DNA from 4 places in the Arthrobacter sp. PL16 genome. Region 1 is predicted to be linked to each of the others. Evidence: riboswitches for the same ligand, from Rfam matches in the RefSeq annotation. Region 1 holds a riboswitch; each other region holds the start of a gene.

The links. Region 1 has a riboswitch for S-adenosylmethionine ahead of RCH21_RS04710 (ABC transporter substrate-binding protein). Riboswitches for the same ligand answer to the same signal wherever they lie in the genome.
Region 2: it holds a riboswitch for S-adenosylmethionine, as region 1 does, so the genes downstream of both, RCH21_RS16895 (methylenetetrahydrofolate reductase) here and RCH21_RS04710 (ABC transporter substrate-binding protein) in region 1, are expected to answer to the same signal.
Region 3: it holds a riboswitch for S-adenosylmethionine, as region 1 does, so the genes downstream of both, RCH21_RS13230 (LLM class flavin-dependent oxidoreductase) here and RCH21_RS04710 (ABC transporter substrate-binding protein) in region 1, are expected to answer to the same signal.
Region 4: it holds a riboswitch for S-adenosylmethionine, as region 1 does, so the genes downstream of both, sfnG (dimethylsulfone monooxygenase SfnG) here and RCH21_RS04710 (ABC transporter substrate-binding protein) in region 1, are expected to answer to the same signal.

What each region holds. Positions count from the first base shown of each region.
Region 1 covers NZ_JAXCIC010000002.1:211,716-218,935, forward strand. The annotation lists gene RCH21_RS04700 (amino acid ABC transporter ATP-binding protein) at 1-674, opposite strand, end outside; gene RCH21_RS04705 (amino acid ABC transporter permease) at 671-1,435, opposite strand; gene RCH21_RS04710 (ABC transporter substrate-binding protein) at 1,446-2,363, opposite strand; SAM riboswitch class IV at 2,536-2,653, opposite strand; gene RCH21_RS04715 (aminodeoxychorismate lyase) at 2,761-3,639, opposite strand; partial or broken gene RCH21_RS04720 (tetratricopeptide repeat protein) at 3,893-4,165, shown strand; gene RCH21_RS04725 (nitronate monooxygenase) at 4,366-5,403, shown strand; gene RCH21_RS04730 (GNAT family N-acetyltransferase) at 5,471-6,079, opposite strand; gene RCH21_RS04735 (hypothetical protein) at 6,158-6,382, opposite strand; gene pabB (aminodeoxychorismate synthase component I) at 6,507-7,220, opposite strand, start outside.
Region 2 covers NZ_JAXCIC010000015.1:86-7,305, reverse strand. The annotation lists gene RCH21_RS16910 (cystathionine gamma-synthase) at 1-504, opposite strand, end outside; gene RCH21_RS16905 (O-acetylhomoserine aminocarboxypropyltransferase/cysteine synthase family protein) at 506-1,858, opposite strand; gene metE (5-methyltetrahydropteroyltriglutamate--homocysteine S-methyltransferase) at 1,976-4,351, opposite strand; gene RCH21_RS16895 (methylenetetrahydrofolate reductase) at 4,398-5,312, opposite strand; SAM riboswitch class I at 5,416-5,528, opposite strand; gene RCH21_RS16890 (SAM-dependent methyltransferase) at 5,836-6,723, opposite strand; gene RCH21_RS16885 (hypothetical protein) at 6,786-6,929, opposite strand.
Region 3 covers NZ_JAXCIC010000006.1:157,908-165,127, forward strand. The annotation lists gene RCH21_RS13220 (methionine ABC transporter permease) at 1-306, opposite strand, end outside; gene RCH21_RS13225 (methionine ABC transporter ATP-binding protein) at 303-1,391, opposite strand; gene RCH21_RS13230 (LLM class flavin-dependent oxidoreductase) at 1,429-2,817, opposite strand; SAM riboswitch class IV at 2,852-2,965, opposite strand; gene RCH21_RS13235 (SDR family NAD(P)-dependent oxidoreductase) at 3,039-3,797, opposite strand; gene RCH21_RS13240 (STAS/SEC14 domain-containing protein) at 3,925-4,296, shown strand; gene RCH21_RS13245 (GNAT family N-acetyltransferase) at 4,383-4,676, shown strand; gene RCH21_RS13250 (SDR family NAD(P)-dependent oxidoreductase) at 4,704-5,465, opposite strand; gene RCH21_RS13255 (acetamidase/formamidase family protein) at 5,515-6,516, opposite strand; gene RCH21_RS13260 (glycerophosphodiester phosphodiesterase) at 6,574-7,220, opposite strand, start outside.
Region 4 covers NZ_JAXCIC010000007.1:153,381-160,600, reverse strand. The annotation lists gene mmsA (multiple monosaccharide ABC transporter ATP-binding protein) at 1-146, shown strand, start outside; gene mmsB (multiple monosaccharide ABC transporter permease) at 151-1,386, shown strand; gene RCH21_RS14305 (PTS sugar transporter subunit IIA) at 1,565-2,185, opposite strand; gene RCH21_RS14300 (CoA-binding protein) at 2,328-2,828, opposite strand; gene RCH21_RS14295 (O-acetylhomoserine aminocarboxypropyltransferase/cysteine synthase family protein) at 2,825-4,204, opposite strand; gene sfnG (dimethylsulfone monooxygenase SfnG) at 4,204-5,382, opposite strand; SAM riboswitch class I at 5,376-5,480, opposite strand; gene RCH21_RS14285 (glycoside hydrolase family 6 protein) at 5,710-6,969, shown strand; gene RCH21_RS14280 (hypothetical protein) at 7,067-7,220, shown strand, end outside.

The DNA of each region.
Region 1 (7,220 bases):
GGGGGGCCGGATTCGACGACCACGCCGCCATCCATGAAGGTCACGGTGTCGGAGACGTTGCGGGAAAAGCCCATCTCGTGCGTGACGACGACCATGGTCATGCCAGCCGTAGCGAGATCCGCCATCAGGGCCAGGACGCCCTTGACGAGCTCCGGGTCCAGGGCGGAGGTCGCTTCGTCGAAGAACATCACCTCGGGATCCATGGCCAGGGCCCGGGCGATCGCGACGCGCTGCTGCTGTCCACCGGACAGGTTGCCCGGACGGACATCGGCCTTGTGCCTCAGGCCCACGAGGTCCAGCTGGGCGAGGGCCTTCTCCCGCGCCTCGCCGGCGGACATCCGGCGGAGCTTCCGGAGGGCCAGCGAGACGTTCTCCAGCACCGTCTTGTGCGGGAAGAGGTTGAACTGCTGGAACACCATCCCAATACGCCGACGCAGCTCGTCCGGGTTGTCCTTGAGGACGGACCGTCCGTCGAGCAGGATGTCCCCCTCGTCCGGTTCGATCAGTCGGTTCAGGACGCGCAGGAGCGTCGACTTCCCGGAGCCGGACGGGCCGATGACGGACGCCGTCGTCCCCTGCTCCACGTGCAGGTCGATACCTCGCAGCACATGGTTGGTGCCGAAGGACAGGTGCAGGTTCTGCCCCGTCAGGGTTCCCGATTCGATGGTCGTCACGCCTTTGCTCCTTCGCCGATCCTCGCGGCCAGTTCATCCGGTTCGGGCTTCTGCTTCTTGCCCACGCGGAGTCGGTTGTCGATGAAGTTGACCAGGTGGGTCAGCGGAATGGTCAGGCACAGGTACAACACGCCGGCCGCGATGAGCGGCGACAGGTTGCCGGTGTTGCTGGCGGCGTCGTTACCGACCCGGAAGAGCTCGCGCTCACTGGCGACGAGACCGATGAAGTAGATCAGCGACGACTCCTTGATGAGCGAGATGAACTGGTTCACCAGGGCGGGCAGCACGCGCCGCACGCCCTGGGGGACCACGACGAGCTGCATGGACGAGCTGTAACTGAAGCCCAGGGCACGCGAGGCCTCCAACTGACCCTTCTCCACGCTCTGGATGCCGGAACGGAAGATCTCCCCGATGTAGGCCGAAGCAATCAGCGACAGGGCGAGGATGCCCAGGGGGTACGGGCTGGTGCTGCCCGTGATCTGCCGGAGGATCGGACCGAGCCCCAGACCGATGAGCAGGATGATCACGACGGCGGGCAGTCCGCGGAAGATGTCCGTATAGATGCGTGCGATCCATCGCAGCACCCGGTTCCGTGAGATCCCCATGATCGCGAGGACCATGCCGACGACCGTGCCGATGATCCCCGAGGCCAGGGCGAGCATGAGCGTGTTCGGCAGGCCGACGGTCAGGAGGTCGGGCAGGACGGCGGCCATCGCCTCCCAGTCGAAGAAGGTCTTGCCGAGCTGTTCCAGGGCGTCCATGCAGGGACCGCTACTTTACTTCCACGGCTTTGCTGCCGGGCTTCCAGTCGGAGGGCATCTCGCGGTCCGGGTACCACTCCTTGGTGAGTTCCGTCCAGGTGCCGTCGGCGACGACGGCGTCGAGGCCCGCGTTGAGGGCATCGATGAGCGGCTGGTTCTCGCTGTTCACGGCATACGCGGTGAAGTTCTCCGTGTTGATGATCGTCTCGGCGATCGTGGTGTCGTCGCCTTCCTTCACCTGTCCGGTGGCCTGCTGCGACGGCGCTACCCACGCGTCCACCTGGCCGTTCTTCACGTTGGCATACACGGTGTTGTAGTCCGGGAAGCGCACGGGCTCGAGGCCCAGGGTGTTGGAGACGTAGTCGTCCTGGACGGTGCCCTGGACCACACCGATGCGGGTGCCCTCGGACAGGGAATCGAAGCCGGTGACCGGGGAGCCGTTCTTGGCGACGACGGCCATGTAGCCGAAGTCGTAGCCGTTGGTGAAGCCGACGTTCTCGCGGCGTGCCTCGGTCGTGGAGATCGACGACGATCCGACGTCGTACTGCTTGTTCTGCACCTGGGCGAGGAGCGCGGAGAAGTCGGTGGAGGCGAACTCCACCTCGAGGCCGAGCTTGTCGCCGATGGCGCGCAGCAGCTCGTTGTCGTAGCCGGTGAAGACGCCGTCCTCCAGGAAGATGTTCGGCGGCGCGTCCGACAGCGTCCCGACGCGCAGCGTGCCGTCGGTGATGAGGCCGAGTTCCGCCGTGTCGATCTCCTCGACCGGGGTGGTGGTCTCGGTGGTGTACTTGTCCAGCGACTGCTGGTCGCTGCCGGCCAGGGCGTCGGTGGTCTCGGCGGGTTCGCTGCTGCTGCTGTTGCCGCAGGAAACCGTCAGGGCGAGGAGGGGGACGGCGAGTGCCGCGAGGACCTTGCGGGAGATGTTCATGATGTCCTTGTTCGGTGCTGGCCCGGGTACGGGCGATGGATCGGGTTCTTCCGGGATGCCGCATGGCGGCAGGGGGAACGCTGCTGGTTGCTGGGTGACACGCTCGCTGTTCTGGGCTGTGCGCGTAGTAGCGGGCCGTAGGTCCCGATGGATCCGGAACAGGGGCCGCACGACGCCGTACTTGCCTACCGGGGGACTTGGCCCGGCGGCCGAATCTTCACCTGGAGCACCCCACTACGGGAGAGGGTTGCTGTCCAGCCGGCCAGGGCCGATGGCTGGAACTCTTGATTTCATGAAAACGCTATGGCAGCACGGAGGTCCCGGTCAAAACGCGGGACCGGCGAAACCAGCGTTTGACGTAGGAAAAGGGTCATTCAGCGTCATTTTGTGGTGAGGATTACACGAAACGATCGACAAGCTCGGTGAGTTCGGCGGTCAGGGCTGCGGAGGTACGGAGCTCCTGGCCGTCGAGGACCAGGACGGGCACGAGGAGCCGGATGCTCGAGATGAGCCAGACGGCGTCGGCGTCGAGGAGGTCGTCGGGTTCGAGCGGGCCGTAGCCGAGCTCCCAGCCCTGCTCCTTGGCGGCCGCGAAGAGCGCACTCTGGGATGTGCCCGCCAGGATGCCGCTCTCGAGCTGCGGAGTGAGGAGCGTCTTCTGCCCATCCCGGTCGTAGGCCAGAAGGACCGTCGACGTCGGGCCCTCCAGCACCTTGCCGTCGGAGGAGGTGAAGATGACGTCGTCTGCTCCATTGGCCCTCGCGTGGCGGACGGCTGCCATATTGACGGCGTAGGAGAGGGTCTTGGCGCCCATCAGCAGCCACGGTGCGCGCTGGGCGATGGTGCTGTCGTAGCCCCGCTCGAGGAAGAGGACCTTCAGGCCCGCCTTTCGCTGCGCCAGCGTCGATGCGGGAACGGGTGCCACCTGCACCCACGCCGTCGCCCGTCCGGCACCTTCGACTCCGCGGGTGGCGATGAGCTTCACGACGGCATCGCCCTGATCCGGTTCCGCGGCGGCGAACTCGCGCAGGCCGGTGCGGATCGCGCGGCTCCAGGCGTTGGCGTCGGGCACGTCCAGGTCGAGGGCCGCGGCCGACGACGCAAGCCGGCTCAGGTGGGCCTGTTCCTTGCGCGGGGAGCCGTCGACGGCCAGCATCGATTCGAAGATCCCGTCGCCGCGGGTGGCGCCGAGATCGGTGGCCATGAGCTGCGGTTGCGAGGCATCGACGACCTTCCCGTCGTCGTAGGCCGGGTCAAGGAACACGAGAACAGTCATGGCTGACAGCGTAGCGGCAGGGCGCACGGTGCCGCAGGCCCCCAGCGGATGCCTCGAGCCGCGTCCCGGCCTTCGTCTACCGCAACATCCTCGTCCTCGCGGCGCTGATCGCATAAGGTCCGAAGGACCTTCTCTGTCCCGAGGCGATCGCCGTCAGCTCCGGGTGGGCGCCGTCGCTGTCGTCGGACAGACTGGGACGATGACCCTCGACGACGAGCTCGACCGCATCTTCCGGGTTCGCGACCGCTCCGACATGCGACCCACCATCGCCGCCCTGCTGCCCCTCCTCGAGGTGCATCCGCATCAGGCCCGGGTACTGTACGAGGTCGGTGGAGCCTACGACACGGCAGGGGAGGAAATCCTCGCCTGCTCGTTCTACGAGCGCGCCCTCGCGGCAGGACTCTCCGGGGACCTGCTCCGCCGCTGCTACCTCCAGTACGGCTCGACGCTCCGCAACCTCGGACAGCATGACCGGGCACTGGAGGTCTTCGACCGTGCGCGCCGTGCCTTCCCTGCTTCGCCGTCGCTGGCTGCCTTCGAAGCTCTCTCGCTGCACGCGGCAGGTCTGCCCGATCGTGCTTTCGCGCCCTGCTCGATGCGTTCGCCGACGCGGTTCATGCACCCGATATCGACCACTACAAGGCTGCACTGCGGGCGAACGCGGACTATCTTCGGAGCATGGGCAGGACGTGAGGTGCGGCCGGTTCTCGGGAGAGGTGGAACGGGATGGCAGCAGGAACCGTGCACGGCCGGCACTTCTCCCTTGACGTGCTCACCGTGCCCGTCGTGCAGGCGCCGATGGCGGGCGGGCCCTCCACTCCGAGGTTGGCCGCCGCCGTCAGTACTTCCGGAGGGCTCGGTTTCCTCGCCGCGGGGTACAAGTCGGCCGACGCGGTACGGGCCGAGATCCTTGCCACCCGCTCGCTCACCGGAGCCCCGTTCGGGGTGAACGTGTTCGTCCCGCAGCCTTCCGTCGCCGATTCGACGGCCGTCGCGGACTACGCGGAGTCGCTGCGGGCAGATGCCGCCGCACTGACGACGACGCTCGGGCGCGCACGATACGACGACGACGACTGGGCGAATAAGATCGACGTGCTGCTCGAGCTCGCTCCGGACGTCGTGTCCTTCACCTTCGACATCCCGGTGTCCGGAGTGATGGAGGCGCTGACGACGGCGGGTGTCGCCGTCGTCCTGACCGTCACGTCCCGCGCCGAAGCGTATCGGGCTGTCGAATCGGGAGCCCGTGCCCTGTGCGTGCAGGGTCCGGAGGCCGGCGGGCACCGCGGGACCTTCGACCCGACGTCGGAACCGGAGGTGACGCCGCTCCTCCAGTTGATCGAGGAGCTCCGGGATGTACCCGTGCCGCTCATCGCCGCCGGCGGTGTCGTGACGGGCGAGGACACGCGCGTCGTCCTGTCGCGCGGAGCGGCCGCCGTGCAGGCGGGGACCGCGTTCCTCCGGGCCGACGAAGCGGGGACGAAGACGGCGCACCGGGCAGCGCTGATGTCCGGTGAGTTCATCTCGACGTCGGTCACGAAGGCGTTCTCAGGCCGCTACGCGCGTGGGCTCGCGAACGGATTCATGCGTGACCACGATCATGATGCGCCCTTCGGCTATCCCGAAGTGCACCACCTCACCACGCCCCTCCGGGCGGCAGCGGCGGCAGTCGGGGACGCACACCGCCTCAATCTCTGGGCGGGCATGAACTTCGGCAGGACCATGACCGGCAGCGCGGAAGCCATCCTCGCGTCACTGCGGCCCTGAGAGCTCGGTGCTCACGGTGGATGGCTGCGGTCGGTCCCGCCTGGGACGGGCAGAAGGAGCCGACGGATCAGGCATGGCGCGTCATCCTGTGGAGGAGTCCGTCGCGCACCATGGGCCACTCGTGGACGAGGATCGAGTAGACGACGGTGTCGCGCAGTTCGCCGTTCCGGGCTCGGGTGTGGCTCCGAAGGACGCCGTCCTGCTTCGCGCCGAGCCGGGCGATCGCCTCGCGCGACTGGTGGTTCAGCCAGTGTGTCCGGAACTCGACGGCCGGACACCGGAACACCTCGAAGGCATGTCGCAACAGCAGGTATTTCGACTCCGTGTTGGTGCCGGTCCGCTGGGCCGAGGCGGCGTTCCAGGTGGAGCCGATCTCGACGCGCGGGGTGTCCTGGTCGATGTTCATGTAGGTGGTCATGCCGATGATCCTGCCGGGCGCTCCTGTAGCCTCGTCGGCTGATCGGGCGGTGAAGGGGAGCATGGAGCCCCTGTCCTGCAGGGTGAGACGACGGTCGATCTCCTGCTGCATGCCTTCAGGGGTCGGCACCGAGGTGTACCAGAGGTTCCAGAGCTCACCATCCCTGGCGGCCTCGACGAGCCCGTCGTGATGTTCGCGAGCGAGGGGTTCGAGGACCACGCGGGTGCCGTGGAGGGTGGTCGGCTTGAGATCAGTCATGTACCGACAGTAGTTCGGGCTCGCCGTCGCCCGAGGGTTGACCTGGAACTGGAACTGGAACGGCCCGGCCTTCGGCGATCACGTGAGACCTGGCTGCAGGGCGTCGACCGCGTCGAGGACCGCGAGCGACGGCAGGTCCGCCATCGCTGCGACCACGGCGAGGGGCTCACCGCTGCTGACGGCCGACGCGACGGCTACCTGGAGTTCTGTCACGGGGAAGGGATCTGCTGCGGGGTGCAGCCCCTCGGTGGAAGTGCTCGAGCGCGCCGCGGCGACGACCCGTTCAAGATGGCTCGAACTCATGATGTCTCCTCTACGTCGATGCATTCAGTTTCACTCTGGGTCATCAAGCTGGGAAGAAACGGGACGGCACCTGCGAGGTCTTGCCCTGCGGCCCCTGGTGTGGACGGACGGGCAGGCGCACAGGTCAGTCGGACGCCGCCGGAAAGTCTGCCCCCAGCGCCGACAGGACGCCGCGAGCCTTGGTCCGCACCTCGTTCCACTCGTCCTCGGGGTCGGAGTCGGCGGTGATTGCCCCGCCCACACCGAGCGTGAGATGCGTGCCGCCGTCGTCCTCCCTGAGCACGAGCGTGCGGATGACGACGGCGAGGTCCGTGGCGCCCGTGAGGCTGAAGTACCCCGCCGCCCCCGAGTAGGGTCCGCGCGGCACCTGCTCGAGGCCGTCGAGGATGGCCATGGTGCTGATCTTGGGCGCACCCGTCATCGAACCGGCAGGGAACGCCGAGGCGACGACGCCGGCGCGGGTGCTGCCCGGCCGGAGACGCGCATCGATGGTGCTGACCATCTGGTGCACGGTGGCGTAGGTCTCGACGTCGCACAGCCTGCTGACCGTGACCGAGCCGGGCACCGCGTGGTGTGAGAGGTCGTTGCGGAGGAGATCCACGATCATGATGTTCTCGGCGCGGTCCTTCGTCGACGTCCTCAGGTCCTCGAGCAGCGCCGCGTCCTCCGTGCCGTCCGAGGAGCGGCCGCGGGTTCCCTTGATCGGTTCGGCCCGCATCGCACCGTCGGACGTCAGCCTGAGGAACCGCTCCGGGGACGTGCTCGCGACGGCGAATCCCGGGAAGCGGAGGTAGTGGGCGAAGGGGGCCGGGCTGACGGTGCGGAGGCGGAGATATGC
Region 2 (7,220 bases), on a different contig from region 1:
GTGCGCCAACCTGGCCCAGCCGATCAGGTCCGCGATACCGAGCAGCGGATTCGACGGCGTCTCCACCCAGAACAGTGCGGTGGAACCTGGCCTCACTGCGGCGCCCACAGCTGTCAGGTCCGTGATGTCCACGGCCGTGTTCGTGACACCCCAGGGCCCCAGGAGCCCGTTGATGAGCCGGTTCGTCCCGCCGTAGCCGTCCCCGCCGAGCACGATGTGGTCGCCGGGCTTGAGCAGGGCACGCAGCAGCGCGTCCTCGGCTGCGAGGCCGGAGGCGAAAGCGAAAGCGGCCGTCCCGCGTTCCAGCGCGGCCAGCTGGGTTTCGAACCCGTTGCGGGTGGGGTTCGATCCCCGGCTGTACTCGTGGCCGGCGCGCAGCACGTTGATACCGTCCTGCACGAAGGTGGAGGTCTGGTAGATCGGTGGGATCACCGCTCCGGTCAACGGATCCGGTTCCTGTCCGGCGTGGACGGCGGTGGTGTTGAATCCCGAGTACTGAGCCATCTCAGGCGCCGGTTCCTGCGTGGCCGACGGCGGCGAGGGGTCCGCCCGTCGGCTCGGCGACCCCGGCCAGCGGGGCCAGTGCCAGGTCCAGGTCCGCGACGAGATCCGCCGCGGCTTCCAGCCCTACGGAGAGCCTGATGGTGCTCCCCGTGATGCCGGCGCCGGCGCGCTGCTCCGGACTCAGTCGGCAGTGCGTCATGGAGGCCGGGTGCGCCACCAGGGATCGGGTGTCCCCCACATTGGCTACAAGCTTGAACAGCCGCAGCCGGTCGATGAACGGCCCGACGTGCTCCTGGTCCGCGGCCAGATCGAAGGAGAACACGCTGCCTGCCCCGGCCGGAAAATCCCTGGCGAGGAGTTCGGCCTGGGGGTGGCCCGGGGTGGAGGGGTGGTGCACTGCGGCGACGGCCGGGTGGCCTGCCAGGAACTGGATCACCTCTCGGGTGTTCTGCCCGTGCCGGGCCACCCGGATGTCCAGGGTTTCCAGCCCCTGCAGAATCTGGGCGGCGCTGGCCGGAGCGAGCGAGGGACCGAGATCGTGCAGGTACTTGCTGCGTGCCAGCGCCAGGTAGGCGCCGTGGCCGTGGCGGTCCCAGAGGATCGCTCCGCCGTAACGGCGCTTCGGTCGCGTGATCTGCGGCCACTTGTCCGGGTAGGCAGCGAAGTCGAAGCGTCCGCCGTCGACCACCGCACCGGCGAGGGTTGTCCCGTGCCCGCCGAGGAACTTCGTGGCGGAGTAGACGACGACGTCGGCTCCATGGTCCAGCGGTCGGTACAGCGCCGGAGTCGCCAGGGTGTTGTCCACCACCAATGGGATCCCGGCATCATGGGCCGCCGTTGCAATTGCGGGAAGGTCCTGCAGCGTTGCCATCGGATTGCCGATGGACTCGGTCAGGAACGCCCTGGTCGTAGGGCGGACCGCCGCGCGCCAGGCACCCGGGTCCGCCGGGTCGGCGAAGCTGACCTCGATCCCGAAATCCGCGAAGGTGTCCGTGAGCAGGTCCACCGTTCCTCCGTACAGCTTCGAGGAGGCGACGATGTGCTGACCTCCCTGCACAAGGGACAGCAGGGCGACGGCGACCGCTGCCTGCCCTGTGGCGGTTGCCAGCGCGCCGACGCCGCCGTCGAGTGCTGCCATCCGATTCTCGAGCACCGCAACGGTCGGATTGCCTGTCCGGCTGTAGGTGAAGCCGGGTTCCTCGAGCGCGAACATCCGCCGGGCCGATGCGTAATCCGGGAACTCGTACGCGGCGGTCTGGTAGATGGGTACCGCTATCGGCCGGTAGGGGGCCTGCGGTTCGTAACCTGCATGGATTTGGGAGGTGGCTGTACAGCCAGGGTCGCCGGTGCTCATGGAGAGGGCTCCTTCGTCAGCGGTAGTCACATGGTCGGGGTCGAGATGCGGGGGCAGGGCTGCGCAGGCAGTCCTGCCCCCGGGATGCAGAAGCGGAGCAGCGGGTCCGCGGACCGGTCAGGAATGTGCCAGGGCCTGCTCGATCTCCCCAATGTCTGTGCCCTCCCGCACAGTCCTGGCTGCAGCGACGAGGTTGCGCAGCGACACCACGGTCTCCTCGTAGCCCCGGGTCTTCAGGCCACAGTCCGGGTTGATCCACAACTGCTGCGCGGGGAGGGCAGCCAGCGCCGTGCGGATGAGAGCGGTGATCTCCTGCTCAGAGGGCACGCGCGGCGAGTGGATGTCGTATACGCCAGGGCCGATTCCGCGGGAATAGCCGAAACCGGCCAGGTCCTCGACGACCTCGAGGCGTGAGCGGGCGGCCTCGATGCTGGTGACGTCCGCGTCCAGCCCATCGATGGCCGAGATCACTTCGCCGAATTCCGAGTAGCACAGGTGCGTGTGGATCTGTGTCTGGTCAGCCGCGCCCGCAGTCGCCAGACGGAAAGCCCGGACCGACCACGTCAGGTATGCCTGGTGGTCCGCCGAGCGTAGCGGCAACAGTTCGCGCAGGGCGGGCTCGTCAACCTGCACGATCGCGATCCCGGCAGCCTCGAGGTCGGCGATCTCATCCCGCAACGCCAGCGCCACCTGATTGGCGGTATTACCCAGCGGCTGGTCGTCACGAACGAAGGACCAGGCGAGGATGGTGACAGGACCGGTGAGCATGCCCTTGAGCGGCCGCTCGGTCAACGACTGCGCGAAGCTGATCCACGGCACCGTGAAGGCCTGCGGACGGGACACGTCACCCCACAGGATGGACGGACGCGTGCAGCGCGAGCCGTAGGACTGCACCCAACCCTGCTCGGTGGCCGCGAAACCGTCGAAGTTCTCCGCGAAGTACTGGACCATGTCGTTGCGCTCCGGCTCGCCGTGCACCAGCACATCCAGCCCAAGGCCCTCCTGCAACTGCACGACGCGCGCGATCTCCTGCCGCAGGAACTGGTCGTACTCCGCCTGGGAGATGCTGCCATTGCGCACCGCAGCCCGGGCACCTCGCACCTCGCCGGTCTGGGGGAAGGAACCGATCGTGGTGGTCGGCAGCACCGGCAGTCCCAGCCGTTGCTGCTGTACCTCGGCTCTCCGTTCAGCGGGGCCTCGGGTGAAGGCCTCCTCGGTCAGATCGCGCGTACGGTTGCGCACCCGGTCGACGACGACGCCGTCGAAGCGCGCCCGCTGACGAAGCGCCGCATCGGCGTCCTGCAGTTGCGCGGCAACGGACGGTCGGCCCCCGTCCAGACCTCGCGCCAGCACCACCGCCTCACGCACCTTCTGGTCCGCGAAGGAGAGCCAGGCCGGCAGGTGCTCCGGCAGGGCCGTCTCGGCCTGCACATCATGCGGTACATGCAGCAGCGAGGTGGACGTCGCCGCCGTGACCACGGTGCCTGTCACACCCTGCAGGTGCTCCAACACCTCCAGCGAGGCCTGCAAATTGTTCCGCCAAACATTCCTGCCATCGACCACGCCGGCAACCAGACGTGTCGTGCCCAACGCCTGCAGCGCCTCGGCGGAAGGCTTGGCCCCCTTGACGAGATCCGCATGTACAGCCTCGACACCGGCAGTCGCGAGCACAGCGAGCGCCTCACCTGGCTTTGCCGGGTTGCCGGCGGTGCCGTAGCCGGTGGTGACCAGTAGTGCCGGGCGTTCTGCGGTCCCTGCCAGCTGCCGATACACCCGCTCGACCAGCCCGCCCGGGGCTGCCAACGCACCGCCGCGATCGCCGACCAAGCCCGGCTCATCCAGCTGCACCCACTCGGCCCCTGCCTCCGCCAGTGACGCGAGAATACCCGCGTACGCCACGACTGCGTCGTAGATACGGGACAGCGGGTCGAACCCTTCGGGCGAACCCTCTTCTGCCTTGGCGAGCAGCAGATACGTGATGGGCCCCACCAGCACCGGACGCAACACCACGCCGCGCTCCCGCTGCCGCCGGACGGTCGCTGTCAGCCGATGCGCCCCAGCCGAGAATGTCGTCGCCGTGCCGATCTCGGGCACAAGATAGTGGTAGTTCGAATCGAACCACTTGGTCAGCTCCAGCGGTGCGCGGTCGCCGTCCCCGCGCGCCAGCGTGAAATATTCAGCAGTGCCAACGGAACCGTCATCGCCGGCCAGGTCAGCGAAACGGGCCGGCAGGGCTCCCAGCGCAGCAGTAGCATCCAGCACCTGATCGTAGAGCGCGAAGTCGGCCGGGATGGAGGAGTCCGCAGCGCTCAGGCCCAACTCGACCAGACGCGCGACCGTGCGGTCCTGCAGTTCGTCAGCAACGCGCTGCAGACCCGCCTCATCGATTCCGCCTGCCCAGTACGATTCGACCGCCCTCTTGAGCTCTCGGTTCGGTCCGATGCGCGGGTAGCCAAGAATTGTCGCGGCGGGGAAAGTACATTCGGTGCTCATGAAGTTCTCCTTCGTACGTAAGGTGAGGTCTGGTCTCTAGGCCGGCTCAAGCCGGGACGACGTCGGCGAGTGTGCGGATAGCCGGCAGGTCGAGCTGCTCGATGACCTCGACGGACGCGCGGTGGTCATTGAAGGTATAGAGGTGCAAGCCGGGGGCTCCTCCATCGAAGGCTGCCTGTGCCAGCACGGCCGCCGCCTGCACACCGATCCGCCGACGTTCGACGCCGTCCGACGCCGTTTCCAACCGGTGCAGTAGTGCTTTGTCCGGACGCACCCCGGTCATAACGGCAAGACGTTCCAGCCGACCGACGTTGGCCATGGGCATCACGCCAGGAATGATCGGCATCGTGACGCCGGCGGCACTGGCCGCTGTAACCAGCCGGGCATAGTGCGTGGGATCGAAATAGACCTGTGTGATGGCGAAGTCTGCGCCGGCACGCTGCTTGGAGACCAACACCTCGATATCGTGCAGGAACGACGGCGATTCGGGGTGCCGATTCGGGTAAGCGGCTACACCCACTGCTAGCCTGCCGCCCGCCAAGGTGGCGGTGTGCCGGCCCTCGATGTCCCGGATCAGCTCCACCAGGAAGCGGGCGAATGGCAGATCGCCGCGGGCTACGTCCGCATCCTGTGGCAGGTCCCCTCGGAGCGCCAGCAACCCCCTCACTCCCAGTCCGAGGAACTGCCGCACCAGCAGCTCCAGACTCTCGCGTGTTTCACCCACGCAGGTCAGGTGAGCGAGCGGACGTAGCCTGGTGTTGCGGACGAGGTGCTCGATCAGGTCGATCGATGCCCGACGACGCTCGGGCGTGCCGCTGAAAGTCACCGACACGTAGTCGGGGTTCGTAGCCGAAAGCTCGTCGATTGTACGAAGTACGGCCTCGGCTGCCTTTGGGGTGGCCGGCGGGTACAGCTCGTAGGACAAGGATGGCGGTGTCGCTGCCCACTCGTTCGATGTCATTCCACTCCTCGATACGGCCGAGGGAGGGAATCAGCGAACGGATTGAGAACCAGCGATGCCTGGCTGCAAGCACGCTGGGACTTCAGCTTTGTTCACTGATGTGTCTCCATCGGTTCTGGCAGGAGCACCGCTTCCGCTGCTCTCCCTGGTGGGAGGACAGTCGAATGGTTGCTGCGGCGTCAACAAGCCAGATCTCTCGGCCGCTCTTGATGGTTTGTAGGACTACTCTAAGCAGCGCGCACGTCCCCGGCGCAAAGCTGCGGCGAGATGGCGTTGCATGACGTTTTCTGACGCGTACTCCTTAACCTGGGCCACATTCCGCGTCACATTCGTCACATTTGACTCCGTGGCGGAGCGGCCGGACGGCAGCGTCATGGCAAGTCTGGAACAGACTGCGTGACGACGACGGCGTCGCCGCAAGCACTGGTGCACTCGGCGCGCTGACCGAGGCGAACCGCCTATACCGGACCGTGCGCGAGTGACGAACCGGATTGCACGTCAGTGACCGCAGTGGTGCGGGCAATCAGGCCGGCTCCTCATGCGCTGATGTGCCGGGGCCGCGTGGTTCCCCGTTCTCCCCAGCCTTCGACAGGGTGAATATCCCATAGCGCATGGCCCCCGTGCGGTAGGCCAGGATCAGGCGGGGAATGCTCAGTAGGAACATGCGATTGCGTCCGCCAAGGGCGAGGCGACGGGTGTGGCGATCGACGAGCAACGCCTTCACGAGTCGGCGGGCGCAGATCGTCCATGTCCGCGCGACGCGGCTGCTGACATCCTCGTAGCCGGCGATCGCAAAGCCCGCTGCTATCGCCATGGCCTCATAATCCTCGCGCGTACCCATCGAGGGCAGGCGCCCTTCGCGGCAGATCGGCTCGAGCAGGTGCCGAACCTTCCAACCGCCGGCATCTGTCTCGGCGAGCCACGCGCAGACCACGAACCGGCCGCTGGGCGACAGCACGCGATGCGCCTCGGCGAAGAACCTGGGCTTGTCGACCATGTGCTCGCTCGATTCGATGGCCCAGGCGGCATCGGCTGAGGCATCGGTCAGCCCGTTGACGAGCCAATCGCGGAGATGGATGACCACATCGGCTACGGGATGCGCGGCGGCGAAGATGGTCTGCTCGGCGGACAGTGTCAAGCCGGTAACGCGAACCCTGCGTGTGATCGCGAGCTGCCTTGCGGTGGAGCCATAGCCGCAGCCGATGTCGACGCACGCCTCGCCGGGCATCAGGCCCAATCGATCACCGACAGTGTCGACCAAAGCCTCGACAGCTTCGGCGGGTGTCTCGCGACCCGTCCCCCATAGCCCGTGATGGACATGCTCGCCCCACACCCGACGATAAACCGGATCGAGCTCGTCGTAGTGATCCGCGACCGCCACGGCGTGCTGGGAAATTCTGGGGACGATCACGTGATCACAGTACGACGCCGGTTCACCCCATCGGAAGGTCTCGACTCAGAACTCCTTAGCTTTCAGTTCGCCACGCTGGAACTGGGCCCCACCATGGAGGAATCGAGCAACGCGCCCGCCACCGATGGCGGCCCTTCACTGTTCACTAGGATCTCGGCCCTCTTGAGCGCATCGGCGCTTGCGGCGAGAGCGGTTGGACGCTCCATCTCTCGCAATGTGTTGCATCGAGGAACGGCGGCGCCGGCGATCCAACCCATCAGATACCTCCGGACGGCGGGTCAGCACGCGCTGAGATGAAGCCACTCCCCGCGAACTGGAACCAGGGAACCGCTAACCGCCTGGTTGCTTGCCCTCCGTCGACGCATGCCGCCGCTGTGCTGTGTAGCGGGCCGGTCGCAGTGCGCGTGGCGGGCGGACCGGAGTGGTGGTCGCGCGGCGGGCGCCCCGCTGTGGTGGCCGGTGTGGTGTGTCGGTCTGCCCGTAAACCTGGGGTTAAC
Region 3 (7,220 bases), on a different contig from region 1:
CGCTGCGATGCCGATGTTCGTGCCGGTGATGAACCGGGTGAACGGGACGATGGCCGCCATGAGGATGAGGAACGGCAGGGAGCGGCCGATGCTGATGATCCAGCTCAGCACCGCGTGCAGGGCCGGGCGTTCGTAGAGGCCCCCTGGGGCGACGTTGTGGAGGAGGACTCCGAGCGGCGTGCCCACCACGAGGACCACGACCATGACGATCCCGACCATGGTGACGGTCTCGCCGTAGGCGGGCAGCAGCAGGGCGGGAAGGTCGGCGAGGGGTACGTCGGCCCGGGGCAGGATGACGGCGCTCATGCCACGTCCTCTAGTGTCCCGGTGAGGACGCGGCCCGCGCCGGCCAGGAAGCCGCCGGACACGGCGTCGGCCGATCCGAGGGACGCGCGCGGACCGAGGGGCGGGCCGTCGTCGGGCGTTCCGCTCAGTCCGCAACGGGCCAGTGCAGCTGCGACGCGAGCGTCGTCGTCCGTCCCGATGCCGAGGGTCGCGCTGCCGGTGTTGACGCCGTGCACCGTCTCGACGGAGGCGCCGAGCAGGTGCACGGCCGTGCCGAGGTCCGCCGTGACACGCTGGATCCAGTCGCCCGGCACCACGGTGGAGTCATAGGTGACGAACCAGGTGCGCGTCCCGGCTTCGGGGCCGGCATGACCGCGGCGGGGCTGCAGCGAGCGCCCCAGCTGGGACTCGTGCGAGGTCAGGAGCTCCACGAGGGTGCCCTGCTCCACGATCCGGCCGTGGTCGAGGCGGGCCACGGTGTCGGCGACCTGCCGGACGGTGTCCATCTCGTGGGTGATGAAGACGACGGTGAGGTCGAGGTCGTCCCGCAACTGCCGGATGAGGCCGACGACGGACCGTGTGGTGTCCGGATCGAGTCCGGACGTCGCCTCGTCCGCCAGCAGGATGGAGGGCCGCAGTGCCAGCGCCCGTGCTATGCCGACGCGCTGCGCCTGCCCGCCGGAGAGCTGGAACGGATAATGCCCTGCCTTGTCCGCCAGGCCCACGCGGTCCAGCAGTTCGGCCACCCGCGCCCTGGCTTCGTTCGGCGTGACCCCCAGGTATTCGAGGGGCAATGCGATGTTCTCGGCGGCGGTCCGGCGGCTCAGGAGGCTCGAGGACTGGAAGACGGTGCCGATGCGCCGCCGCGCCTCGCGGAGCCGTTTCTCCGGCAGGCCCGAGAGCTCCTCGCCGTTCACGACGACGGACCCGGACGTGGGCCGTTCGAGCAGGTTGATGCACTGGGCGAGGGTGCTCTTGCCCGCGCCGCTCGGGCCGACGACCGCGGCAATGCGGCCCGTCGGTACCTCGAAGTCGAGGCGGTCGAGCACGGTGACGGCGGTGTCTCCGCGGCCGTACGTCTTGGTGAGTTGTCTCAGGGTGATCATGGGGTTCCTTGCACGTATCAGGGGTGACAGGGGCGCGTCAGGGGCGGACGGTCTGGAGGCGGTAGCGCGCGCCGCGGTGCTCCTCGGGCAGGCGGTCGCCCTTGCCGAAGAGCTTCTGGCGCAGCGTCCCCTCGGCGTACTCCGTGGGATAGGCTCCGCGCTTCTGCAGCTCCGGGATGACGTGGGTGATGACATCCTCGAAGGAGCCGGGTGTGATGGCGTACGCCAGGTTGAACCCGTCCACGTCGGTTTCCTCGACCCAGGACTGCAGCTCGTCGGCCACCTGCGCGCCGGAGCCCACGATCCGCGGCCCCAGGCCGCCGATGCCCGCCCACTCCGCGATGTCACGCACGGTCCAGGGGGCGCCGTCGTCGTTGACCTTCTGGAAGTTGGCGACGGCCGACTGGATGGCGTTGGACTTCACGTTGCCGATGGGCTCGTCGGGGTCGTAGGCGCTCAGGTCGATGCCGAGCCACCCGGAGAGCAGCACGAGGGCGCCCTCGTAGCTGACGTACTGCTGGTAGTCGGCGTGCTTTGCCTGCGCCTTCTCCTCGGTCTCGTCGGTGATGACGGTCAGCATCGTGTAGATGCGGACGGAGTACCGGTCGCGGCCCTCGGCCTCGACGGCGTCGCGGATCTTCGTGACGGCGTCCTTCAGGATGGGCTTGGTGGGCGCGCCGACGAAGACCGCTTCGGCGTTGCCCGCGGCGAAGGCGATGCCCCGCGGCGAGGCTCCCGCCTGGTAGATGACGGGCGTCCGCTGGGGTGAGGGTTCGCTGAGGTGGATGCCGGGAACGGTGAAGAAGGTGCCCTGGTGGTTGATGTCGTGCACCTTGGCGGGGTCGGTGAAGATTCCGGTCTCGCGGTCGCGGACGACGGCGTCGTCCTCCCAGGAACCCTCGAGCAGCTTGTAGAGCACCTCGAGGTACTCGTCCGCGTGGTTGTAGCGCTCGTCGTGTTCCAGCTGGTCCTCGTTACCCATGTTCCGCGCTGCGGAGGGGAGGTACCCGGTGACGACGTTCCAGCCGACCCTGCCGTTGGTCAGGTGGTCGAGCGTGGAGAGGCGGCGGGCAAAGGGGTAGGGGTGTTCGTAGGCGGTGCCGGCGGTGACGCCGAAGCCGAGGTGCTCGGTGACCAGGGCCATCGCGGAGACCAGCAGGAAGGGATCGTTGACCGGCGTCTGGGTGCCCTGCCGCAGGGTCGCCTCGTTGGATCCGCCGTAGACGTCGTAGGTGCCGAGGACGTCGGCGATGAAGATGCCGTCGAACAGGCCCTTCTCGAGCGTCCGGGCGAGGTCGGCCCAGTAGCGCAGGTCCTTGTAACGCCAGGACTGGTCCTCCGGGTGGCGCCAGAGGCCGGGCGACTGGTGGCCTACGCAGTTCATGTCGAACGCGTTGAAGCGGATGTGGCGGGGTGCAGCGGGCATGGGGATCCTCATGTCAGGGCACTGCCGTAGGGAAGCGCCATACTTGTCCGCACGGTGCATGCCGGACCGAATCCTCACCTGGGGCACCCCGCTACAGCGAGAGGGTTGCCGTCCAACAAACCAGGGTTTTGCGTTGGAACTCTTGATTCTGGTGACGAGCCTAGGTCGGCGGTGACAGCGGCGTCCAGAGCCGATCGTCACGCGGCGTCATGAATGACCGGCTACCGGAGGTAGGACGCCCCGTTGACGTCGATCACGGTGCCGCTTACCCAGAGCGGCGCCTCGGTGGCCAGCCAGGCCACGGATTCGGCTACGTCCCCGGGCGTCGCCACCCGCCCGAAGGGGCTCTGCGCCCGCACCGCATCCCCGCCCGGGCCGTCGAGCACGCTCCTGCCCATGTCGGTCTCCACGAAACCCGGAGCCACCGCGGCCGTGAGGATGCCGTGGGGCGCGAGGGCGACGGCGAGCGACTGCGTCATCGCGTGGAGGCCGGCTTTGCTCGCACCGTACGCCGGCGTTATCGGCTCGCCTCGGTAGGCACCGCGCGATCCGACGCTGATCAGGCGTCCACCCGACGGACCCGAGGGACGCTCGAGGAGGTGGCGCGCCACCAGCCAGGACAGGTTTGCAGGGCCCAGCAGGTTGACGTCGATGGTCCGGCGCCAGGCCTGCTGCCAGTCGCCGAAGGAGGTGGTGTCGATGGGATGAGCCTCGAAGATCCCTGCGTTGTTGACGAGGACGTCGACGCCGCCGAGGCCTGCGACGGCGTCGTCGACAATCTGCCGGCACGCGTCGGGATCACCTGCATCGCCCACCACGACCACGTGGCCCGAGCCGGGCAATCCGCTCCGGACAGCCTCCGCTGCCGCCACGTCCCGCCCCGCGTGCACCGCGACCCGATGTCCACGGGAGGCCACTTCGTGGGCGATCGACGCGCCGATGCCTCGACTCGCCCCGGTCACCAGGATGTTCGATGTCATGGATCAGACGCTACAACGTGCACGGGCCGGACGCCCGAGGCGTGCAGCCATGGACACCCGGCCCGAACCCGCTGTGAGCCTTGCTACGCTGAAAGGCCATGCCCGAAAACTCCGCCGAAGGAGCCCGATGGACCCGTTCGACGCCCGTATCGACAGCGGGATGCTGATTCTGCGCTGGCGGCGTGGGGTCGAGATCACCCACTCACGCGCTGTGGCTGCAGCCCGGGCGCTCGCGGAATTCCACGGTCCAACAGCCCTGCCGCTCCTTGTCCACATGCACGGAATCAGCGGCGTGACACCCGAGGCGCGCATAGGGATGATGGGCTACCGCGGCTTCTCGCGGGTCGCGCTGGTCGGCGAGGACGTCATCGACGAGGTGATGTCCGGCTTCTCGCACCGCTCCCCCACGACCACGCGCTACTTCACCTCGGAGCCCGACGCCGTGGCGTGGCTCATGGACAGCAGCGCAGCCCCGGTGCAGGCACCCGGGCTCGACTGACCTGCTCCTGGTTCGACCAGGGCAACACCTGCGCAACCCCGCCGGCGTCGTTGACCGCCCTGTGCGGCGAATGCCAGAGTGACTGCATGAGCACCGATCATCCCGGAGTCGAGGTCAGCACCGACGAGGCGAAGAGCCGTTACGTCGCCACGCTCGACGGCGATCCCGTCGGCTTCGCCGCATACGAGCGGTCCGGCGACACGATCGTCTTCACGCACACCGTCGTCGACGAGGAACTCGAGGGCCAGGGCGTCGGAAGCACGCTCATCCGGCACGCCCTCGACGACTCCCGTCTCCGGCGCCTCACCGTCGTGCCGGAGTGCGAATTCGTGGTGGCGTTCATCGAGGACCACCCCGAGTACCGGGACCTAATCGCTTAGGCCCACCCGACTAGCCGCTCGCGGTAGCTAGAACTGGATGCCGCGGCTGAGCCCGCCGTCGATCAGCAGATTGGCGCCGGTGGTTCGGCTGGAGCGCGGGCTCGCCAGGAAGACGACGGCGTCCGCCACCTCCTGCGGCGTGCCCATGCGGCCCGTCGGGTTCAGGCCCATCGCGGTCGCGAAGAACTCGGGGTTGCCGGCCTCGATGCCCTGCCACACTCCGCCCTCGTGGTACGTGTTGCCGGGCGAGACGGTGTTGGCGCGGATGCCCTGTGCGGCGAGCTGGAAGGCGAGGCCGGCCATGTAGGCGATCAGGGCGGATTTCACTGTCCCGTAGGGGCCGGAGGCGAAGTCCACCTCGCGGCCGGAAACGCTCGAGATGGCGGTGATCGACGGCGTCGAGCTCTTCCCGAGATAGGGCAGCGAAGCCTTCACGAGACGCACCGTACCGAGGAGGTCCACCCGCAGGCTCTCCTCCCAGTTCGCCTCGGTGTCCTCGATCGCCAGTGCGCTGACATTGCTCACCACAGCATCGATGCCACCGAAGTCCGCCGCCACGGTGTCGACCCAGGCCGGCACCGCCAGGCTGTCGCCGACGTCGAGCACGTAACCGCTGACACGACCCGCCAACGACGCAAGGGCCTCCTCCGTCGCCGCCACCTCCCCGGCGTCGCGGGCACAGAACGCAACGTTCACGCCCTCCTGCGCGAAGGATTGCACGATCGCGCGGCCGATGCCCTTGGTCCCGCCGGTGACGAGGGCGGTGGTGCCGGTCAGATGCAGATCCATGGTTGTCCTTCAGTCGGGTTGCGGTGTTTCGCTGGAACAGGGACGCCGGTCAGCGCAGCCCGGCGCCCTGCCGTCGCAGGTGCGCATGGAGCCCGCCGTAGGCATCAGCGGCTGGGAAGAGTGCCTTCGGGGCCTTCACCACCACGCTGTAGTTGACGTCCACGGCGTTGGCGATCGGCGCGAGCGCCGTCTGGGTCAGGAGCTGGTAGGCGTCCAGCTGGTGCAGCCCGAAGAGGTCGCCGAACCACCGCACCATCTCCACCTGCCCGATGCGCCATGAATCCTCCATCGGTCGCGATGACCCGACGGCGCCCCAGTGGTAGTCCGTCTCGAAGCGTGGCCAAGCGGGAGCACCACCCTTGACGAGTTCCACGATGATCGTCGAGTGCATGGCGCCCTCGACGGCGGTGCCGCAGGCCTCGCCCTCGCCCTGGCGGTAGTGCCCGTCCCCGATGGAGAACAGGGCCCCCTCGACGTTCACGCCGAGGTAGACCGTGGTGCCGGCCTTCACGTCCGGGGCGTCCATGTTGCCGCCGAACCGCTCGGGCACCAGGCTCGAGCGCACCTCGCCGCCGGGGGGCGCGACACCGACGGTCCCGAGCATCGGTTCGAGCGGCAGCGCGACCTCGAAATCACCCAGACGTGACTGGAAGCCGACCGTCCGCCGCTCCGTGTCCACGTGGTAGATCCACGTGATGTCGGCCAACGGTTCCTGCAGGGTGGCCGTTCGGTCGGTGCTCGTGAGGCCGCCAAAGAACGGGATGGTAGCCGAGGCGCCGTAGGACCGGGCCGGCGTGAGGTCTACGATGTGGAGCGCCAGCGTATCCCCTGGTTCCGCGCCCTCGACATAGAAGGGACCGGTCTGCGGGTTGACGAAATTCAGGTCCACCTTCTCCCCCGACACGTCGTCCACCGAGGTGAGGGCGTTGTTGAAAGCATCCTCGGACCAGAGCCTGAGCGCAGTGCCGGGCTGGACCGTCAGAACCGGGGCACTACCGCCGAAGGTGTACACCAGCTGGTCCCGGCGCGGATGGTACTCGATGATCTCCATGACCGGATGCTACGGGTAGGCTCCGGTCGCGACAAGGGTCGTAGCAGGCCGCTTCTGCTACCCACCCGGCCCGGGCCGCGCATCGTCGCCCGGCGGAACGGGTGGCCTGCCCAGGTAGCGTCGGTTCTGGACCGGGAAGTCGGTGGTGACTGCATCGACACCGAGATCCACGACGGCCTGCACGTCCTCGGGCGAGTTCACCGTGTAGACGCTCACGGCAAGCCCTGCCCCATGCACCCTCGCGACATCCCGGGCGGTGAGGCGCCGGTAGTTCGTGCCGATCGAGCGGGCGTAGGTGGCCAGGTCCGCCAGCACCCCGGCACCCGGCACCGCTCCGATGAGCTGCTGTAGCGGAACCTCGGGGGCCAATGCGGAGAACGCGCGGTTCGAGGCCGCGTCGAAGCCGATCACCTGTACCTTGCCGTCGGACACCAGCGCCCGCCAGGCAGGATGGTTGAGCAACCTGTCCGCCACGACATCCTCGATGCCGGGTGAGTTCCGTGGCGTCTTGATCTCGATGTAGACGCCTGTTGCGCCGGCCTCGGCACCAACGGCGTCGTCGAGGTGCGGGATGCGCTCGCCCTTGAACCGCTCGTCGAAGGAGGAACCGGCGTCGAGCTGCTGGAGCTCGGCCCAGGTGAAGGTCGTGATGGGATCGGACGCGCGTCCGGGAAAGATGTTCTCCACGTCGGTGGTGCGGGCGG
Region 4 (7,220 bases), on a different contig from region 1:
TCGTCATCTCCTCGGAGTTGCCCGAGCTTCTCGGCATCTGCGACCGCATCTATACCCTCGCCGAAGGCCGCATCACCGCCGAAGTGCCCATCGGGCAGGCGACCCCCGAACTTCTCATGCAGTACATGACCAAGGAAAAGGACTGATTCCATGGCAACCACAGTCAAAGACCCCGCAGTGACCGCACCTCCGCCTCCCGTGAAGCACGGGCTGGCCTTCCTCACGAGCCGGCTGCGTCAGATCGGCATCTTCGTAGCGCTCATCGTCATCGTCGCCCTGTTCCAGGTGCTGACCGGGGGCGCGCTGCTCATGCCGGACAACGTCTCGAACATCATCGTCCAGAACAGCTACATCCTGCTGCTGGCCATCGGCATGGTCATGATCATCGTCGCCGGGCATATCGACCTGTCCGTCGGGTCCGTGGCGGCCTTCGTCGGCGCGATGTCCGGCATCATGATCCAGGACTGGGGCTTCACCTGGTGGGTGGCCTTCATCGCCTCGCTCGTGATCGGCGGGCTCGTCGGCGCCTGGCAGGGCTTCTGGGTGGCCTACGTGGGCATCCCCGCCTTCATCGTGACACTCGCGGGCATGCTCGTGTTCCGTGGACTCACGCAGATCGTGCTCGAGAACCAGCGCATCACCGGGTTCCCCGAGGAGTACCGCCAGCTCGGCGGCGGCTTCCTCTTCCCCGGGCTCTTCCCACCGGAGACGAACCTCCTCGACTGGACCACGGTGGTCCTCGGCGTCGTCGCCGTCGTCCTCCTCGTCGCCAGCCAGCTCCGGGGGCGGGCCACGCGCGCGCGCCTGAAGCTCGAGGACGAGCCCGCGGCCTGGTTCTTCACCAAGCTCGCATTCATCGCCGCCATCATCCTGGGCTTGACCTACCTGCTGGCCGGCTCCCGCAGCGGAACGCCGATCGTCCTCGTGGTCCTCGGCATCCTGATCGTCGCCTACAGCCTGGTCATGAGCAACAGCGTGTTCGGTCGCCACATCTACGCTCGCGGTGGGAACCTGCAGGCCGCACAGCTCTCGGGCGTCAACACGAAGCGCATCGACTTCATGCTCTTCGTGAACATGGGCGTGCTCGCGGCCCTGGCGGGACTCATCTTCACCGGCCGCCTGAACTCGGCCGGCCCGGGTGCAGGCAACCTGTTCGAGCTCGACGCCATCGCGGCGGCGTTCATCGGTGGTGCAGCGGTGACCGGTGGCGTGGGAACCGTGATCGGCGCCATCACCGGCGGTCTCATCATGGGCGTGCTGAACAACGGCATGTCCCTGCTGGGTGTGGGGATCGACGTCCAGCAATTCATCAAGGGCATGGTGCTCCTGCTCGCCGTCGGGTTCGACGTCTTCAACAAGCGCCGCGCCTCCAACGCCCTCAAATAGGCCGGCAGCAGGAAACGAAGAAAGGATGGGCAGGGCGCGACGTCCGCGACCTGCCCATCGATCACCGAACTATGAGCGCCGCTTCGAGGCTCATTCCCCAACGGGCCTCGAAGCGGCCTTCTCATTCCCGCAGCTCTGTGGCGCGAAGAGCCGATCGGGGCTCAGACACCGCAGCGACCTACGCCCCACCCCGGATACCCGGTGGATCCTGTCCAGCAGGCGTAGCCTTCGCATCTCCGGCGGCGGCAACAACGACGGCGGCGGCGGCGGCGGCAGCTCCGGCGACGGATCCACCCTGCGCCACGCCGTCGTTCCTGGCTGCAGCGGCTTCAGCGGTGGCACCGGCTCCGACGCCCAGGGCTCCCTCGACGAGCCGCACGACATCCTCGCTGGTTTCGGCAGCCCTCAGGGAGGCGGTGAAGTCCTTCCGGATGAGCGATCGCGCGAGCTTCGAGAGCACCTTCAGGTGCTCCGCGTCGGTGCCGGGTGACCCGGCGATGAAGAACACGAGGTCAGCTGGGCCGTCCTTGGCACCGAAGTCGACGGCGGGGGACAACCGTGCCACGGCGAGCGTCGGGACGAGCACGGCTTTCGACCGGCAATGGGGGAGGGCGATTCCCCCAGGGATTCCTGTCGCGGTTCTCTCCTCACGTGCCAGGGCATCGGCGTAGAGGCCGTCCGCCTTGCTGGCGCGTCCCTGTCCCGCGACCTGTTCAGCGAAGTAGCGGATCACCGAGGACCGGTCTGTGCCTACATTCGCATCCAGGGTGACAAGCTCCGGAGTGATGAGATCGGACATTGGACTTCCTCCTGTGCAAAGGGTGTTGCCTGGGGTGCGTCCGCTACGGCCTGGACGGCCGGCACCTACCGTCGTCGCGTCCCCTGCTGCCGGTCGAACAGTCGCATCCGTCGCTGATGCCGAGGGACCTGACGAAGAAGCCCTACGAGGTGATCTGCCGCTTCGAGGAGATGATACCCGTGTTGAACCCCGCCAGGTTGAGCCCGCCGTGGAACCGCGCATGCTCGATCTTGATACACCGGTCCATCACGACGTTCAGGCCGGCTGCTTCGGCGTCCCGCGCCACGTCCTCGTGCCAGGAACCGAGCTGCAGCCAGAGCGTTTTCGCGCCGACGTCGAGCGTCTCCTTCAGGACGGAGGGGAGGTCGTCGTGCTTGCGGAACACGTCGACGACATCGGGAACCTCGGGCAGGTCCTCGAGGGACGGGTAAGCCGGCTGCCCGAGGATCTCCTTGGCCACCGGATTCACGAAGTAGAGGCGGTACGGGGAACTCGACTGGAGGTAGGTGGCCACGAAGTAGGACGCGCGCGACGGCTTGTCCGACGCCCCGACGATCGCGACGGACCGCGCGTTCCTGAGGAGCGCGAGGCGTTCGGGTGCCGACGGGCCTTCCCAGGTACGTTCCGGTGCAGTACTGCTCATGCTCCCACTCCTACCGCGCGCGTTGCCGAGGCGTCGTCGTCGTTTCCTCCGGCGGACTCCTGCGGGAGGTCGTCGAAGGCTTCGTCGGAGGCGTCGAAGGCGAGGTCGAGCGCCTGGTCGAGATCCCAAAGGATGTCACCGAGGTCCTCCAGCCCCACGGAGATGCGCACGAGGTCCTCGGGTACGCCGGCCGCGACGAGCTGCTCGGCGGAGAGCTGCTGGTGCGTCGTCGAGCCCGGATGGATCACGAGGGTGCGCGAATCACCCACGTTCGCGAGGTGTGAGGCGAGTTGCAGCGACTCGATGAATTTCTGCCCGGCCTTGCGTCCGCCCTTGATGCCGAAGCTGAACACGGACCCGGGGCCCTGGGGCAGGTATTTCTTCGCGCGCTCGTGGTGCACGTGCGTGGGCAGGCCCGCGTAGTTGACGTACTCCACGCGGGGGTCGGCCTGCAGCCACTCCGCCACGGCCTGGGCGTTCTCGAGGTGTTCGTCCAAACGCTGGGCCAGGGTCTCCACACCCTGCAGCAGCTGGAATGCGGACATGGGCGAGAGCGACGGCCCGATGTCGCGGAGCTGCTCGGTCCGGAGCTTCGTCAGGAAGCCGTACTCACCGAAGTTCGCCCACCACTGGATGTTGCCGTAGGAGGGCACGGGCTCGGTCATCATGGGGAACTTGCCGTTTCCCCAGTCGAACCTGCCGCTCTCCACGATCACGCCGCCCAGGGTGGTGCCATGCCCACCGATGAACTTGGTGGCGGAGTGGATGACGATGTCCGCGCCGTGCTCGATCGGCCGCACGAGGTACGGCGTGCTGAGCGTGGAATCGACGATGAACGGGACGCCGGCGTCGTGGGCCACTTTCGCCAGACCTGCGAGGTCCGCGATCTCCCCCGAGGGGTTCGCAATGACCTCGGCGTAGACGGCCTTGGTGTTCTCGCGGATGGCGGCTGCATAGTCGGCGGGATCGGTGCCGGGAACGAAGGTGGTCTCGATGCCGAAGCGCCGCAGCGTCACGTCGAGCTGCGTCACGGTCCCGCCATAGAGCTGTGAGGCCGCAACGATGTGGTCGCCGGCCTGGCACAGCGCAGCGAAGGTGAGGAACTCCGCGCTCATGCCCGACGCCGTCGCTACCGCGCCGATGCCGCCTTCCAGCGATGCGATGCGCTCCTCGAAAGCCGCCACCGTGGGATTACCGATGCGCGAGTAGATGTTGCCGTACTTCTGCAGCGCGAAGAGGTTTGCGGCGTCGTTCGTGTCCTTGAAGACGAACGACGTCGTCTGGTAGATCGGGACGGCTCGGGCGCCATGGGTGGCGTCAGGGGTGCCACCGGCGTGCAGTGCACGCGTGCGGAAACCGAAGGAGCGTTCTGCCATCAGACACCTGCCTTGCTGGGGAGGGTACCGGCGAGGGTCTCGCCCGGATCGAAGTCGACGCCTGCCTTGCGTGCCGCATCCGCTTCGAGTTCACGCACGATCGGCAGGATGTCGGTGCCGAAAGCCGTGACCTCCTCCTGGAAGTGCAGGTAGCAGGTGAGGAACAAATTGACGCCGATCTTCTTGTACTCGACGATCCGCTCGGCAATCTGCTCCGGGGTACCGATGAGCTGGGTCTTGAAGCCGTCGTTGTACTGCACGAGGTCCTCGAACGAGGAGTCCGCCCACATGCCCTTGCCATCCTTCGTGGAGGCGCCGGCTTCCTGCACCGCGTCACGGAAACCCTCGACCGCGGGCCGGTGCGCCTTCTCGACGATCTCGCGCAGCGTGTCGCGGGCCTCCTTCTCGGAGTCGCGGGCGATCACGAAGCCGTTGAGTCCGTAGCGGGGGCGCCGACCCACTTCGGCCGCGGACGCCTGGACGCCGGCGATATTCTCCTTGAAACCCTCGAGGTCCTTGCCGTTCGAGAAGTACCAGTCAGCGACGCGCCCGGCAGTAGCCTGCGCCGCCGTCGAGTTGCCACCGAAGAAGACTTCCGGATGCGGGCGTCCCGGAACATCCACGGGAGCGGGGCTCAACGTGAAGTTGTTGATGTTGTAGTACTTGCCGGACTGGGTGTAGCCCTGCTCGGTCCACAGTCCGCGCAGGATCCGGATGAATTCCTCGGTGCGGACATAGCGCTCGTCGTGCTCGAGCCACTCGAGGCCGAAATTGACGAACTCGTCCTTGAGCCAGCCGGAGACGATATTGACAGCGGCGCGGCCGTTCGAGATGTGGTCCGCGGTGATGATGAATTTTGCCAGCACGCCGGGGTGCCACATGCCGGGATGGACGGCGGCGATGACCTTGAGCTTCTCGGTCGCAGCCAGGAGGGCGAGCGAGAAACTCGTGGCCTCATGCTGCTTGTCCGCGCCGTAGGAGGCGGCGTATCGAGTCTGCGAAAGGGCGTACTCGAAGCCGGCGTCCTCCGCGATGCGCGCGAGCTTCTTGTTGTAGTCGAAGTCCCAGCTCGTGCGCTGCTCGATGGTCGAGACCACCAGGCCGCCACTGACGTTGGGAACCCAATAGGCGAATTTCAGGGGGGTGGAAAGGTCGGCGACGCTCATTATCTCCTCCATCGTCCTGGCAGTAGCACCCTCATGTCGCCGTTCGATGGCGGCAGCCAGGGTTGCTGCGGCTTCATGGAGCCAGGTCTCTCAGCCGCTCGGGATGGTCGGTTCGAGTCTGACACCGGGACTCTGCAGAACCAAACAATGTGTCCCCGTATGAGGCGCCGCCGAGCTGGCTTCCAGCCGTACCGGGAGTCTTGACAAAGTTGGGGACAACAACAAAGACTGGCCGTGGGAGCGCTTCCACGGCGGGTGGAGGTCGCTACCGATCGGGCTTCCACGCCACCATCCACAGTATGAGGAGCAATGATGCTCAGCATTTCCAGGACCTGCGCCATGACGCTTGCACTTGCAGGAGTCCTCGCCTCCACCGCCCTGTCGGCAATCCCGGCCGCAGCACAGGGCCCCACGGGCGGGCAGCCGACGTCGGGGGAGCCGACCGCCACCGAGTTCTACGTCCCCAAGCAGAACCACTACCACGAGGCACAGCGCCAGATCGCGGACCTGCGGTCCTCGGGTGACCGGGCGGCGGCCGACAGCCTCAGCGCGATGATCTCCACGCCCCAGGCCGTCTGGGTCACCGGCAGCGATCCGACGACGGTGACGCAGGAGGTCAGGAACACCACGCACCGCGCCGCGGGCAAGGGGCAGGTGCCTGTACTGGCCGCCTACAACCTCCCGTTCCGGGACTGCTCGCAGTACTCCGCCGGTGGCGCAACGGACGTCGCCGGGTACAAGGCATGGGTCGATGCGCTCGCCGCGGGAATCCAGGACAGGGCGGCCATGGTGGTGCTCGAACCGGACGGACTGGGCATCATCCCCTGGTACACGGCACTGGACGGCAATCTCGAGTGGTGCCAGCCGGCGGAAGCGAATTCCGCGACTGCCGCCGCCGAGCGCTTCGAGATGCTCAACTACGCGGTGGACCAGCTCAAGGCCCTCCCCAACACCAAGGTCTATCTCGACGGGACGCACAGTGCCTGGCTGGGGACGGGTGAGATCTCGAGCCGGCTCGTGAAGGCCGGTGTCCAGAAGGCCGACGGCTTCTTCCTCAACGTCTCGAACTACGAGCTCACCGAGCGGCAGCTGAAGTTCGGCTCGTGGGTCTCGCAGTGCATCTACTACGCGACGGAGATCAAACCGGGCGCCTACGGATCCTGCGCAAGCCAGTATTACCCGGCTTCGCCCTCCGACTTCTCCACCTGGGGTCTGACCGACGCCTGGTATGCACAGAACGTGGGCGCTGCCGCCAATGCCCCGTCCTCCGATGAGCTCGCGCACTTCGTCATCGACACGAGCCGCAACGGCCGGGGCCCCTGGGTTCCCTCGGCCTCCTACCCCGACCCCCAGGTCTGGTGCAATCCGCCGAGCCGCGGGCTCGGCTACCTGCCGACGTCCGACACCGGCAATGAGCTCGCCGACGCCTTCCTGTGGATCAAGGTCCCGGGTGAGTCGGACGGAGAATGCAGCCGTGGTCTGACGGACAACGATGGAGTCGATCCCGAGTGGGGCCGCGTCGATCCTTCGGCCGGCGCCTGGTTCCCCGAGCAGGCCGTGGACCTGATCGCCAACGCAAGCGCACCCGTGCGCCCCTAGCTGCCAGGTCCACGACGTTTCTCTCGGAAAGGTTTGGGCGGCCCCACTCGCATCCAGCGAGTGGGGCTGCATGCTTTCCGGCGCCTAGGGTTGAGCCATGGAGGAATGGAAGACGGCGACTCGCCTGCAGGAGCGCAGGCTGTGGAACACCCTGACCTGCGTGGGCGTCGTCCTGACCCTCGTTCTCGCCGCCAGTATCCTCGTGGCGATCCGATACTCGGATGATCAGCCGACGGTCTGGTTCCTGGTGC